One region of the Streptomyces sp. NPDC040589 genome, then DNA from elsewhere that is predicted to be linked to it. Evidence: riboswitches for the same ligand, from Rfam matches in the RefSeq annotation. Region 1 holds a riboswitch; each other region holds the start of a gene.
What was found. Region 1 has a riboswitch for cobalamin ahead of ACZ58V_RS18255 (ABC transporter substrate-binding protein). Riboswitches for the same ligand answer to the same signal wherever they lie in the genome.

Region 1 (2,190 bases):
GAGGCGGCCCGCAGGATGTTGCCGATCGTCAGCCCGGCGGGACCCGCGCCCACGACGACGACCGGGAAACGTCGGGGGGAACCTGAGTCCGCGGGCGGGGAGGCGGGGGTCATGCGCTCATTATGGAGCGGGCGCGTCGGCTGTGACCGTCACCCCACCCGCGGGATCTCGATCGCCGGGCAGCGGTCCATCACCATCTCCAGGCCCGCGGCCCGGGTGCGGTCGTACGCCGCCTCGTCGACGACGCCGAGCTGGAACCACACCGCCCCCGCGCCCTTGGCGACCGCCTCGTCCGCGACCGCTCCGGCGAGGTCGCTGTTCACGAACACGTCCACGACGTCCACGTCGAAGGGGATGTCCGCCAGGCTCGCGTACCCCTGCTCGCCGTGCACGGTCTCCGCCTTGGGGTGCACGGGCACGACGCGCTTGCCGTACCGCTGGAGCACGGCGGCGACGCCGTACGCCGCGCGCTGCCGGTTCGACGACAGGCCCACCACGGCCCAGGTGTCGCCGAGCTCGGTGAGGATCCTGCGGAGCGTTGCGTCGTCGCCGTACACCGGCGGCCTCCTCGGGAGTCGCGGAAGAGCTGCTGTCCGGGCAACGACGCAGAGTGCGCGGTGATTCCCCGACGCCCACCGTGATAGCTTGCCGAGGCCAGTCGAACCCATGTACGTGGGTCAGGGAATCCGGTGCGAATCCGGAACTGACGCGCAGCGGTGAGGGGGACGGGCGGGGCCGCGGCCACTGTACGGCTGGATGCCGTACGGGAAGGCGCCCCGCACCGGGTGAACCCGAGTCCGAAGACCTGCTGGCGGCCCCCGCGGCCGGCCGGCGGTGGGGGAGCACCGTACGACCGGGCTCCGCGATCGGGCCCTCGACGTCTGAGGACTGGTTTCCTTGCCCCTCGCCCGACCCGCCCGTGCCGCCGTCCTGCTCGCGGCCTGCTCCCTGATCATGACCGGCTGCGGAGGCTCGAAGACCCCCACGGTCAAGGCGTCCGCCACCCTCGACAACTGCGGCCGGAAGGTCCGGGTCGACAAGGCGCCCCGGCACGCCGTCTCCCTCAACCAGGGCACCACCGAGATCCTGCTCTCCCTCGGTCTCGCCGACCGAATAGCCGGCACGGCCACCTGGACCGACCCCGTGATGAAGGGGCTGGAGAAGGCCAACGCGAAGGTGCCGCGCATCGCCGAGAACAACCCCTCCTTCGAACGGGTCCTGGACTCCGACCCCGATTTCGTCGCCGCGTCCTTCGTCTCCACCCTCGGCAAGGGCGGGGTCGCCACCCGCGACCAGTTCGAGAAGCTCGGCGTGCCCACGTACGTCTCCCCGTCCGACTGCGCCGGCAAGGACAACTCGGGCGGCGGCGACGGCAAGCGCGACAAGGCGCTGGGCATCGACGCCGTCTACGGCGAGGTGCGGGACCTCGCGACCGTGTTCGGAGTGAAGGATCGCGGCGACAAGCTCGTGGCCTCCCTCCAGCAGCGGATGAAGAAGGCCACGCGGGGCGTCGACGCCTCCGACGTCTCCCTTCTGTACTGGTTCGCCAACTCCGAGTCGCCCTACCTGGCCGGCTGCTGCGGAGCGCCCGGCATCATGACCCGCGCCCTCGGCGCGAAGAACGTCTTCGACGACACCCACGAGGAATGGCCGCAGGTCAACTGGGAGACCGTCGCCGACCGCAACCCCGACGTCCTCGTCATCGGCGATCTGACCCGCGACTCGGAGACCGCCGAGTCGGCGAAGCGGAAGATCGCCTTCCTGGAGTCCAACCCGGTCACCAAGAACATGGACGCCGTCAAGCACAAGCGGTACGTGCTGCTCAGCGGGCAGGCCATGAACCCGACCATCCGCACCGTCGAGGGCGTGGAGAAGGTCGCGGCCGGACTGCGTGAGTTCGGGCTCGTGAAGTGACCGTACGCGGACCGGCGCTCGCCTTCGGGGGCGCCTTGCTGCTGGTGGTCTCCGTGGCCCTGGCGATCACCATCGGACCGGCCGATATCAGGGTCGGGGACGTGTGGTCCGTCGTCGCGTCCCACCTGGGGCTCGGCAGCTCCGACCTGACGCCGATCCGGGACGGGATCGTCTGGCAGCTGCGGCTGCCGCGCACCCTGCTCGCGGCCGTGTGCGGGGCGGGACTCGCCGTGTGCGGGGCGGTGATGCAGTCGCTGCTGCGCAATCCGCTCGCCG
Region 2 (2,190 bases), on a different contig from region 1:
CGCTCACCCTGCCGCCGGCCCCGGCGCAGACCGAAGTAGTAGGCGAGGACACCGGCGCCGAGCGCGGCCTGGAGGGAGAACAGGGCCGACTCGATCTCACCGGACGGCGGTTCGTACAGCGGCGAGAACCAGGGCTTGTAGTCCGGCTCGATCTCGGTGATCGCCGTCTCCGCCTCACCGTCGGCGCCCGTGAACGGCTCCTCCTTGTGGTCGCCGAGGCCGAGCGCGAGCGGCAGTACGGCGAGCGCTACCACCGCGAGCAGCAGCAGGAGGTTGATCTTCGTGTTCTTCTTCATCGGGCCGCCGCCTCGGTCTCGGTCACGGACTGCTTCTTGGCGAGGAGTACGCCCAGCCGGGTCAGTTCGCCCTTGCTGGACTGCACCAGCAGCCGCATCACGAGCACCGTCAGCAGCCCCTCGCTGACCGCGAGCGGGATCTGGGTGACGGCGAAGATGGTGCCGAACTTTCCGAGCGCGCCCACGAATCCGCTGCCCGGGTCGGGGAAGGCGAGCGCCAGCTGCACGCTGGTGACGCAGTACGTGGACAGGTCGGCGAAGAACGCCCCGAAGAAGACCGCGACCATCAGCGGCACGTCGTACCGCCGCAGCAGTTTGTACACGGCGTATCCGGCCCAGGGCCCGACGATCGCCATGGAGAACACGTTGGCGCCGAGCGTGGTCAGACCGCCGTGTGCGAGCAGCAGCGCCTGGAAGAGCAGGGTGATGGTGCCCAGCACCGCCATGATGGGTGGCCGGAAGAGGATGGCTCCCAGGCCCGTTCCGGTGGGGTGGGAGCAACTGCCGGTGACCGACGGCAGTTTCAGAGCGGACAGGACGAACGTGAAGGCACCGGAGGCACCGAGGAGCAGGGTGCTCTCTGGGTGCTCGCGCACTTCACGGGTGAGCGACCGGACCCCGTGGACGACGAACGGCGCCGACGCGACGCCCCAGGCGACCGCGTGTGCCGGCGGCAGAAATCCCTCGGCTATGTGCATGGCTCAGCAGACCCTCTCCAGCACCTCGTGGATGGTTGACGCGCCTTGGCCGGTCTCCTGGCTTACGGGTACCACCGCCCGTACTCCGCCTTCCCGGGTCACAAGGACCCAGTGGCTGCCCGTGAGGGCCGGAGCCGGACTTCCCGATTCACAGTGGCGAGGGCCGCACCGGCATCACACCGGCTTTCCCGTTCACCAAGGCGTGGTGACAGTAATGCCGAGATAAGGACGATGACAAGCCACCCGAGGGGGCGCGCGAGGGGGCGACCGCTCGCACACCGGCGCAGGGCCGCTCAGTCGTCGCCCCCGTCGTCATCGTCGTCGCCGTTCTCCCAGGTCTGACGGGGCTTCTCCTGCTGGGGTTTGTCCGCCATTCGCGGCGGGTCGGCCGTCTCCTGCGCCGGAGTCGTGGGGCTGGGCGTCTCTTCGACGGGGGTCGGGGGAGGAGGCGCGGTGGTGGACGGGGTGATATCGGCCACTGTGCCGACGGCCGGAGCAGTGGCGTCCGGAGCCGTGTCCGCCCCCGGAGCGGAGGAAAGGGGCGAGGCGGAGCCGGCGGACGGCGTGGCGGCGGGGCTGCTCGCGGAGGGGGACGCGTCGGGTTCCGTGCCCTGCGTCGCGGTGTCGTCGGGCGAGAACCACAGCATGCCGGCGAGCATCGCGGCGGCGAAGAGCGCCGCCGCGGCGACCGTCGCCGCCGCTCTGCGCCGGTTGTCGTTGCCGCCCCGGGGTGCGGCGCGACGCGAACGACCGGCCTGGGGCGTGCGGCCGGTGCGCAGACCCGGGGCGCCGGGCAGCGCGTACGTGGCCGGGTCGCGGGTCTCGGTGGCCGGATACGGCCTCGGCGTGGCGGACGTCACCGGGGGCGCGGCCTCCGGCAGCGGCTCGGGCAGTCCTCGCCAGGCACCGCCGGCGAACCACTCGGCGGTCCGCTGGGCGGTGGGCCGGTCCTCGGGCTGCTTGGCGAGCAGGCCGAGCAGGTAGTTCTCGAAGGCCGGCGGGAGTCCGGCGACACCGAGCTCGCGGGGCGGTACGGGTGCGGAATCGAGGTGCTGGTGGAGGAGCGCGACGGCGGTGTCGGCCTGGAACGGCGGCCGTCCGCTGAGGAGTTGGTAGAGCAGACACCCCAGGGAGTACATGTCGGAGGCGGGACCGGCGGGCTGGCCCAGGGCGCGTTCGGGCGCGAGGTAGAGGCC
Region 3 (2,190 bases), on a different contig from region 1:
GCGCGGTGATGGGCGCGGGACTCGGCCGCAAGGGCGGCGTGGTCCGCTGGTCGACGGCGACCCGGATGTTCGTCGCCTGGGGTCTGACGCTGCCGGCGGCGGCCCTGGTGGGCGCGCTCGCCGAGTACGTGACCGGCTTCGGGAGTTGGGGCACGGCGGTCGTGGCGGTCTTCCTGGTCGCCTCCAGCGCGGTGATCTGGAAGCTGTCGCGCCGTGAGGTCGTCGACCACACGAACGTCAACGAGGTCGACGAGGAGCCGGCGGGTGTCGTGACCACCGCGATCGCCGCGGTGACGCCGCCTCCGGCGGGCCCGTCCGAGGAACTGGCCGCCACGATCCCGGCCCAGGCCCAGGCCGAACGGAAGCCCTCCACCACGACCACCCCGGTCTGATCCCGCCCACCCGGTGACAAGGAAGAATCTCTGAGATGAAGATCGACTGGGCGACCCTCGGCTCCGTCTTCGGCGTCAGCCTCGTGGCCACCGTGACCCTCGTCGGCCTGTTCACCCTCGGCATCACGGGCCTGTCGCGCCGCGAGCGGGCGGTGGCGGCGGGCGGGTCCGCGGGGCTTGCGGTGACGGGTGCGTACGCGTGCTTCGCGGCGTGTGCGGCGGCTGTCGGGTACGGGATCTATCTGATCGTGGCCTGACCACGACCACCACGATCGTCTGTCGCCGGGCGGCACGGGGCTTCGGTCCCGGGCCGCCCGGTTGCCTTGTGCGGGGCAGCTGTTGGCACCCCCCCGCGAGGCAGGCGGTGTGGGCTTGTCCACACTCTCCCCTCGCAGGTCAACAGCAAGTTGACGGCTGTTCGCGGCCGTGGTGGACTGCCGGGGCCAATGCGGCGGCAGGAGAGGAAGCCGGTGGAAGTCCGGCGCGGTCCCGCCACTGTCACCGGGGTAGCACTCACCGGGAGCCAGGAACTCTCACCGCCGGTCTCGTCGAACCAGGGCGTGGACACCCTGAGTGAGGACATATCGCCATGTTCGGCTGCCGATCGAGGGCCAGTACCCCACCGTTGTCCGCCCCCGTGGCCGGCTGAGCCCATGGGTGCCGGTCGCGTCCACGCGTACGGTGCCGCCGCCGGTCTGATCGGTGATCTGCTGCTCGGCGATCCTCGCCGGGGGCATCCGGTCGCCGTGTTCGGGCGGGCCGCGGGTGTGGTGGAGCGGGTGTTGTGGCGGGACCACCGCGGGTGGGGCGCGCTGCACACCGTGGTGTGTGCGGGCGGGGCCGTCGCGCTCGGGGCCGTCGCCGCGCGTGCCGTGCGTACGTCCACTGTCGCGTCGGTCGGGCTGACCGGGGTCGCCACCTGGGCCGTCGTCGGCGGGACTTCGCTCGCCCGGGAGGCACAGGCCATCGGGCGCGCCCTGGAGGCCGGGGACGTCGAAGCGGCCCGTGCGCGGTTGCCGCATCTGTGCGGACGGGATCCGCAGGCCCTGGACGCCGACGGGATCGCCCGGGCCGTCGTCGAGTCCGTCGCGGAGAACACCTCCGACGCCGTCGTGGGGGCGCTCGTGTGGGGGGCCGTCGGCGGTGTGCCGGGGCTCGTCGGGTTCCGGGCCGTCAACACCCTCGACGCCATGGTCGGGCACAAGTCGGCCCGGTACCGGCGCTACGGGTGGGCCTCCGCGCGGCTGGACGATGTCGTGGGGTGGCCAGGAGCCCGGCTGACCGCCGTGCTCGCGGCCGTGGCCGGGGGCGACCCCCGGGGAGCCGTGACGGCCTGGCGTTCCGACGCCGCCAAGCATCCGAGTCCCAACGCCGGGCCCGTGGAGGCCTCGTTCGCGGGGGCGCTCGGGGTGCGGCTCGGCGGAACCCTGTCCTACGGCGGACGCGTCGAGCACCGTCCCGTCCTCAACGGCGCGGGGCGCGGCGTCGGCACCGGGGACATCGAACGGGCCGTACGGCTGTCCAGGCGCGTCGGCTGGCTCGCGCTCGGCGTCTGTGTCGCCGCGCGCCACATCGTGAAGGGGCGTACGTCATGACGGGCGGGGGGCTTCTCGTCGCCGGTACCACCTCCGACGCCGGCAAGAGCGTCGTGACCGCCGGGATCTGCCGGTGGCTGGTGCGGCAGGGGGTCAAGGTCGCGCCCTTCAAGGCGCAGAACATGTCCCTGAATTCGTTCGTGACACGGGAGGGCGCCGAGATCGGGCGGGCGCAGGCCATGCAGGCGCAGGCGTGCCGTGTG
Region 4 (2,190 bases), on a different contig from region 1:
GCCTCACGGCGTTCGTCCTGAACGTGGTGGTGACCGTGGTCCTCACCTTCGCCCTGAAGGCCCTCAAGGCCCCCGACGGCATCGACGAGACCAAGCCGGAGGACTACACGGCCGACGCGGGCGACCCGGGGGTCCAGGTCGAGCTCCCGCCCGCCACCGCGGGCTCCGCCCACTAGAACCGACCGGGAACGCACGCCCGCAGCGGGCCGCCGGTGATCGACCACACCGGCGGCCCGCTGTCGTGCACACTCACGCCATGGACACCCTGATCCGGCGAGTGAAACCCACCGAGTACGGTCCCCTCGGCGAGATAACGGCCCATGCCTACCTCGCCGACGGCCTCCTCGACTTCGGCGAGAGCGACGAGTACCTCCACGAACTGCGGGACGTCGCCAAACGGGCGGCCGCGGCCGACGTCCTGGTCGCCGTCGAGAACGACGCCCTCCTCGGCGGCGTCACCTTCGTACCGTCCGGCGGCCCCATGGCCGACATAGCCGGCCCTGGAGAGGCCGAGATACGGATGCTCGCCGTCGCGCACGCCGCCCGCGGCCGCGGCACGGGCGAGGCCCTCGTGGGCGCCTGCGTCGACCGGGCACGGGCCACGCCCGGCTGTCTCCGCGTCGTGCTGTCGACCCAGGGCACCATGCGCGCGGCCCACCGCATCTACGAGCGCCTGGGTTTCACCCGCACTCCCGAGCGCGACTGGAACCCGCTCCCGCACCTGGACGACATCACTCTCCTCACTTATCAGTTGACACTCTGAAACCAGCACGACACAACATCTGGGGGTGTCACCCGAACCCAGCACAAGATGTATGCTCGTGCTCGCTGTCGCCGCAGGGGAATCCGGTGCGAATCCGGAACTGTCCCGCAACGGTGTACTTGTGCGTATCCGCCCTCAAGGCGGAGCGCACACGCTTCAGTCCGAGGACCTGCCGACAGCGCACCCGGCCGTCCGGCCGGGATGCCCTGACGTCCGGGCCTCGTGGAATGGGCCGGTGGACGCGACGCCGTGTGCGCTCGTGTGCTGCCCCCTGCCCTGTGCGAGGCCCCTTGCCGAGCGAGGGAGAGCCCCACGTGACCATCGCGCCAGCCGAACCGGTCTCAGCTGCCGAAGAAGAGCACGACGGTCCCGGTGCCGCGCTGCTGCGGACCCTGACCGAGCTGACCGCCGATCTCCCCGACGCCGACCCCGGCCGGGTCGCCGCCGCCGCGTTGCGCGGCCGGTCCGCGCGGGCGGACGAGACGGAGCTGCGCGAGCTCGCGACGGAGGCGGCCGCCGGCCTCATCTCCGAGGACCCCGCCTACTCCCGGCTGGCCGCGCGCCTGCTGACGATCGGCATCCGCGCCGAGGCCGCCTCGCAGGGCGTCACGTCCTTCACCGAGTCCGTCGCGGTCGGCCACCGGGAGGGCCTGATCGCCGACCGGACCGCCGAGTTCGTGCGCCTGCACGCCGCCCGGCTCGACGCGCTGATCGACCGGGCCGCCGACGACCGCTTCGGCTACTTCGGCCTGCGGACGCTGCACAGCCGCTACCTGCTCCGCCACCCGATCACCCGCAAGGTCGTCGAGACGCCCCAGCACTTCATGCTGCGCGTCGCCGCCGGCCTCGCCGAGGACGACACGGCACAGTCCGTCGACGAGGTCGCCGCGCTCTACGGGCTCATGAGCCGCCTCGACTACCTCCCCTCCTCCCCCACCCTCTTCAACTCCGGCACGCGGCACCCCCAGATGTCGTCCTGCTACCTCCTCGACTCCCCCAAGGACGAGCTGGACTCGATCTACGACCGGTACCACCAGGTGGCGCGGCTCTCGAAGCACGCGGGCGGCATCGGTCTTTCGTACTCCCGTATCCGTGCGCGCGGTTCGCTGATCCGCGGCACCAACGGCCACTCCAACGGCATCGTCCCGTTCCTGAAGACCCTCGACGCCTCGGTCGCCGCCGTGAACCAGGGCGGCCGCCGCAAGGGCGCGGCCGCGGTCTACCTGGAGACCTGGCACTCCGACATCGAGGAGTTCCTGGAACTGCGCGACAACACCGGCGAGGACGCCCGCCGTACGCACAACCTGAACCTCGCGCACTGGGTGCCGGACGAGTTCATGCGACGGGTGAACGCCGACGGGCCGTGGTCGCTGTTCTCCCCTTCGGACGTGCCCGAGCTGGTCGACCTGTACGGCGAGGAGTTCGAC

Region 2: another riboswitch for cobalamin. It lies ahead of ACZ58V_RS07800 (energy-coupling factor ABC transporter permease); the one in region 1 lies ahead of ACZ58V_RS18255 (ABC transporter substrate-binding protein).
Region 3: another riboswitch for cobalamin. It lies ahead of ACZ58V_RS26290 (cobalamin biosynthesis protein); the one in region 1 lies ahead of ACZ58V_RS18255 (ABC transporter substrate-binding protein).
Region 4: another riboswitch for cobalamin. It lies ahead of ACZ58V_RS02560 (ribonucleoside-diphosphate reductase subunit alpha); the one in region 1 lies ahead of ACZ58V_RS18255 (ABC transporter substrate-binding protein).

Annotation. Positions count from the first base shown of each region.
Region 1 covers NZ_JBVIWP010000004.1:77,236-79,425, forward strand. Annotated here, with positions in the region: gene ACZ58V_RS18245 (4-hydroxybenzoate 3-monooxygenase) at 1-113, opposite strand, end outside; gene ACZ58V_RS18250 (CoA-binding protein) at 150-557, opposite strand; cobalamin riboswitch at 639-827, shown strand; gene ACZ58V_RS18255 (ABC transporter substrate-binding protein) at 955-1,914, shown strand; gene ACZ58V_RS18260 (FecCD family ABC transporter permease) at 1,911-2,190, shown strand, end outside.
Region 2 covers NZ_JBVIWP010000002.1:175,383-177,572, reverse strand. Annotated here, with positions in the region: gene ACZ58V_RS07805 (energy-coupling factor ABC transporter substrate-binding protein) at 1-296, opposite strand, end outside; gene ACZ58V_RS07800 (energy-coupling factor ABC transporter permease) at 293-994, opposite strand; cobalamin riboswitch at 1,025-1,209, opposite strand; gene ACZ58V_RS07795 (serine/threonine-protein kinase) at 1,288-2,190, opposite strand, start outside.
Region 3 covers NZ_JBVIWP010000006.1:81,994-84,183, forward strand. Annotated here, with positions in the region: gene ACZ58V_RS26280 (inorganic phosphate transporter) at 1-392, shown strand, start outside; gene ACZ58V_RS26285 (hypothetical protein) at 428-649, shown strand; cobalamin riboswitch at 806-944, shown strand; gene ACZ58V_RS26290 (cobalamin biosynthesis protein) at 1,046-1,987, shown strand; gene ACZ58V_RS26295 (cobyric acid synthase) at 1,984-2,190, shown strand, end outside.
Region 4 covers NZ_JBVIWP010000001.1:572,750-574,939, forward strand. Annotated here, with positions in the region: gene mctP (monocarboxylate uptake permease MctP) at 1-176, shown strand, start outside; gene ACZ58V_RS02555 (GNAT family N-acetyltransferase) at 257-763, shown strand; cobalamin riboswitch at 816-954, shown strand; gene ACZ58V_RS02560 (ribonucleoside-diphosphate reductase subunit alpha) at 1,078-2,190, shown strand, end outside.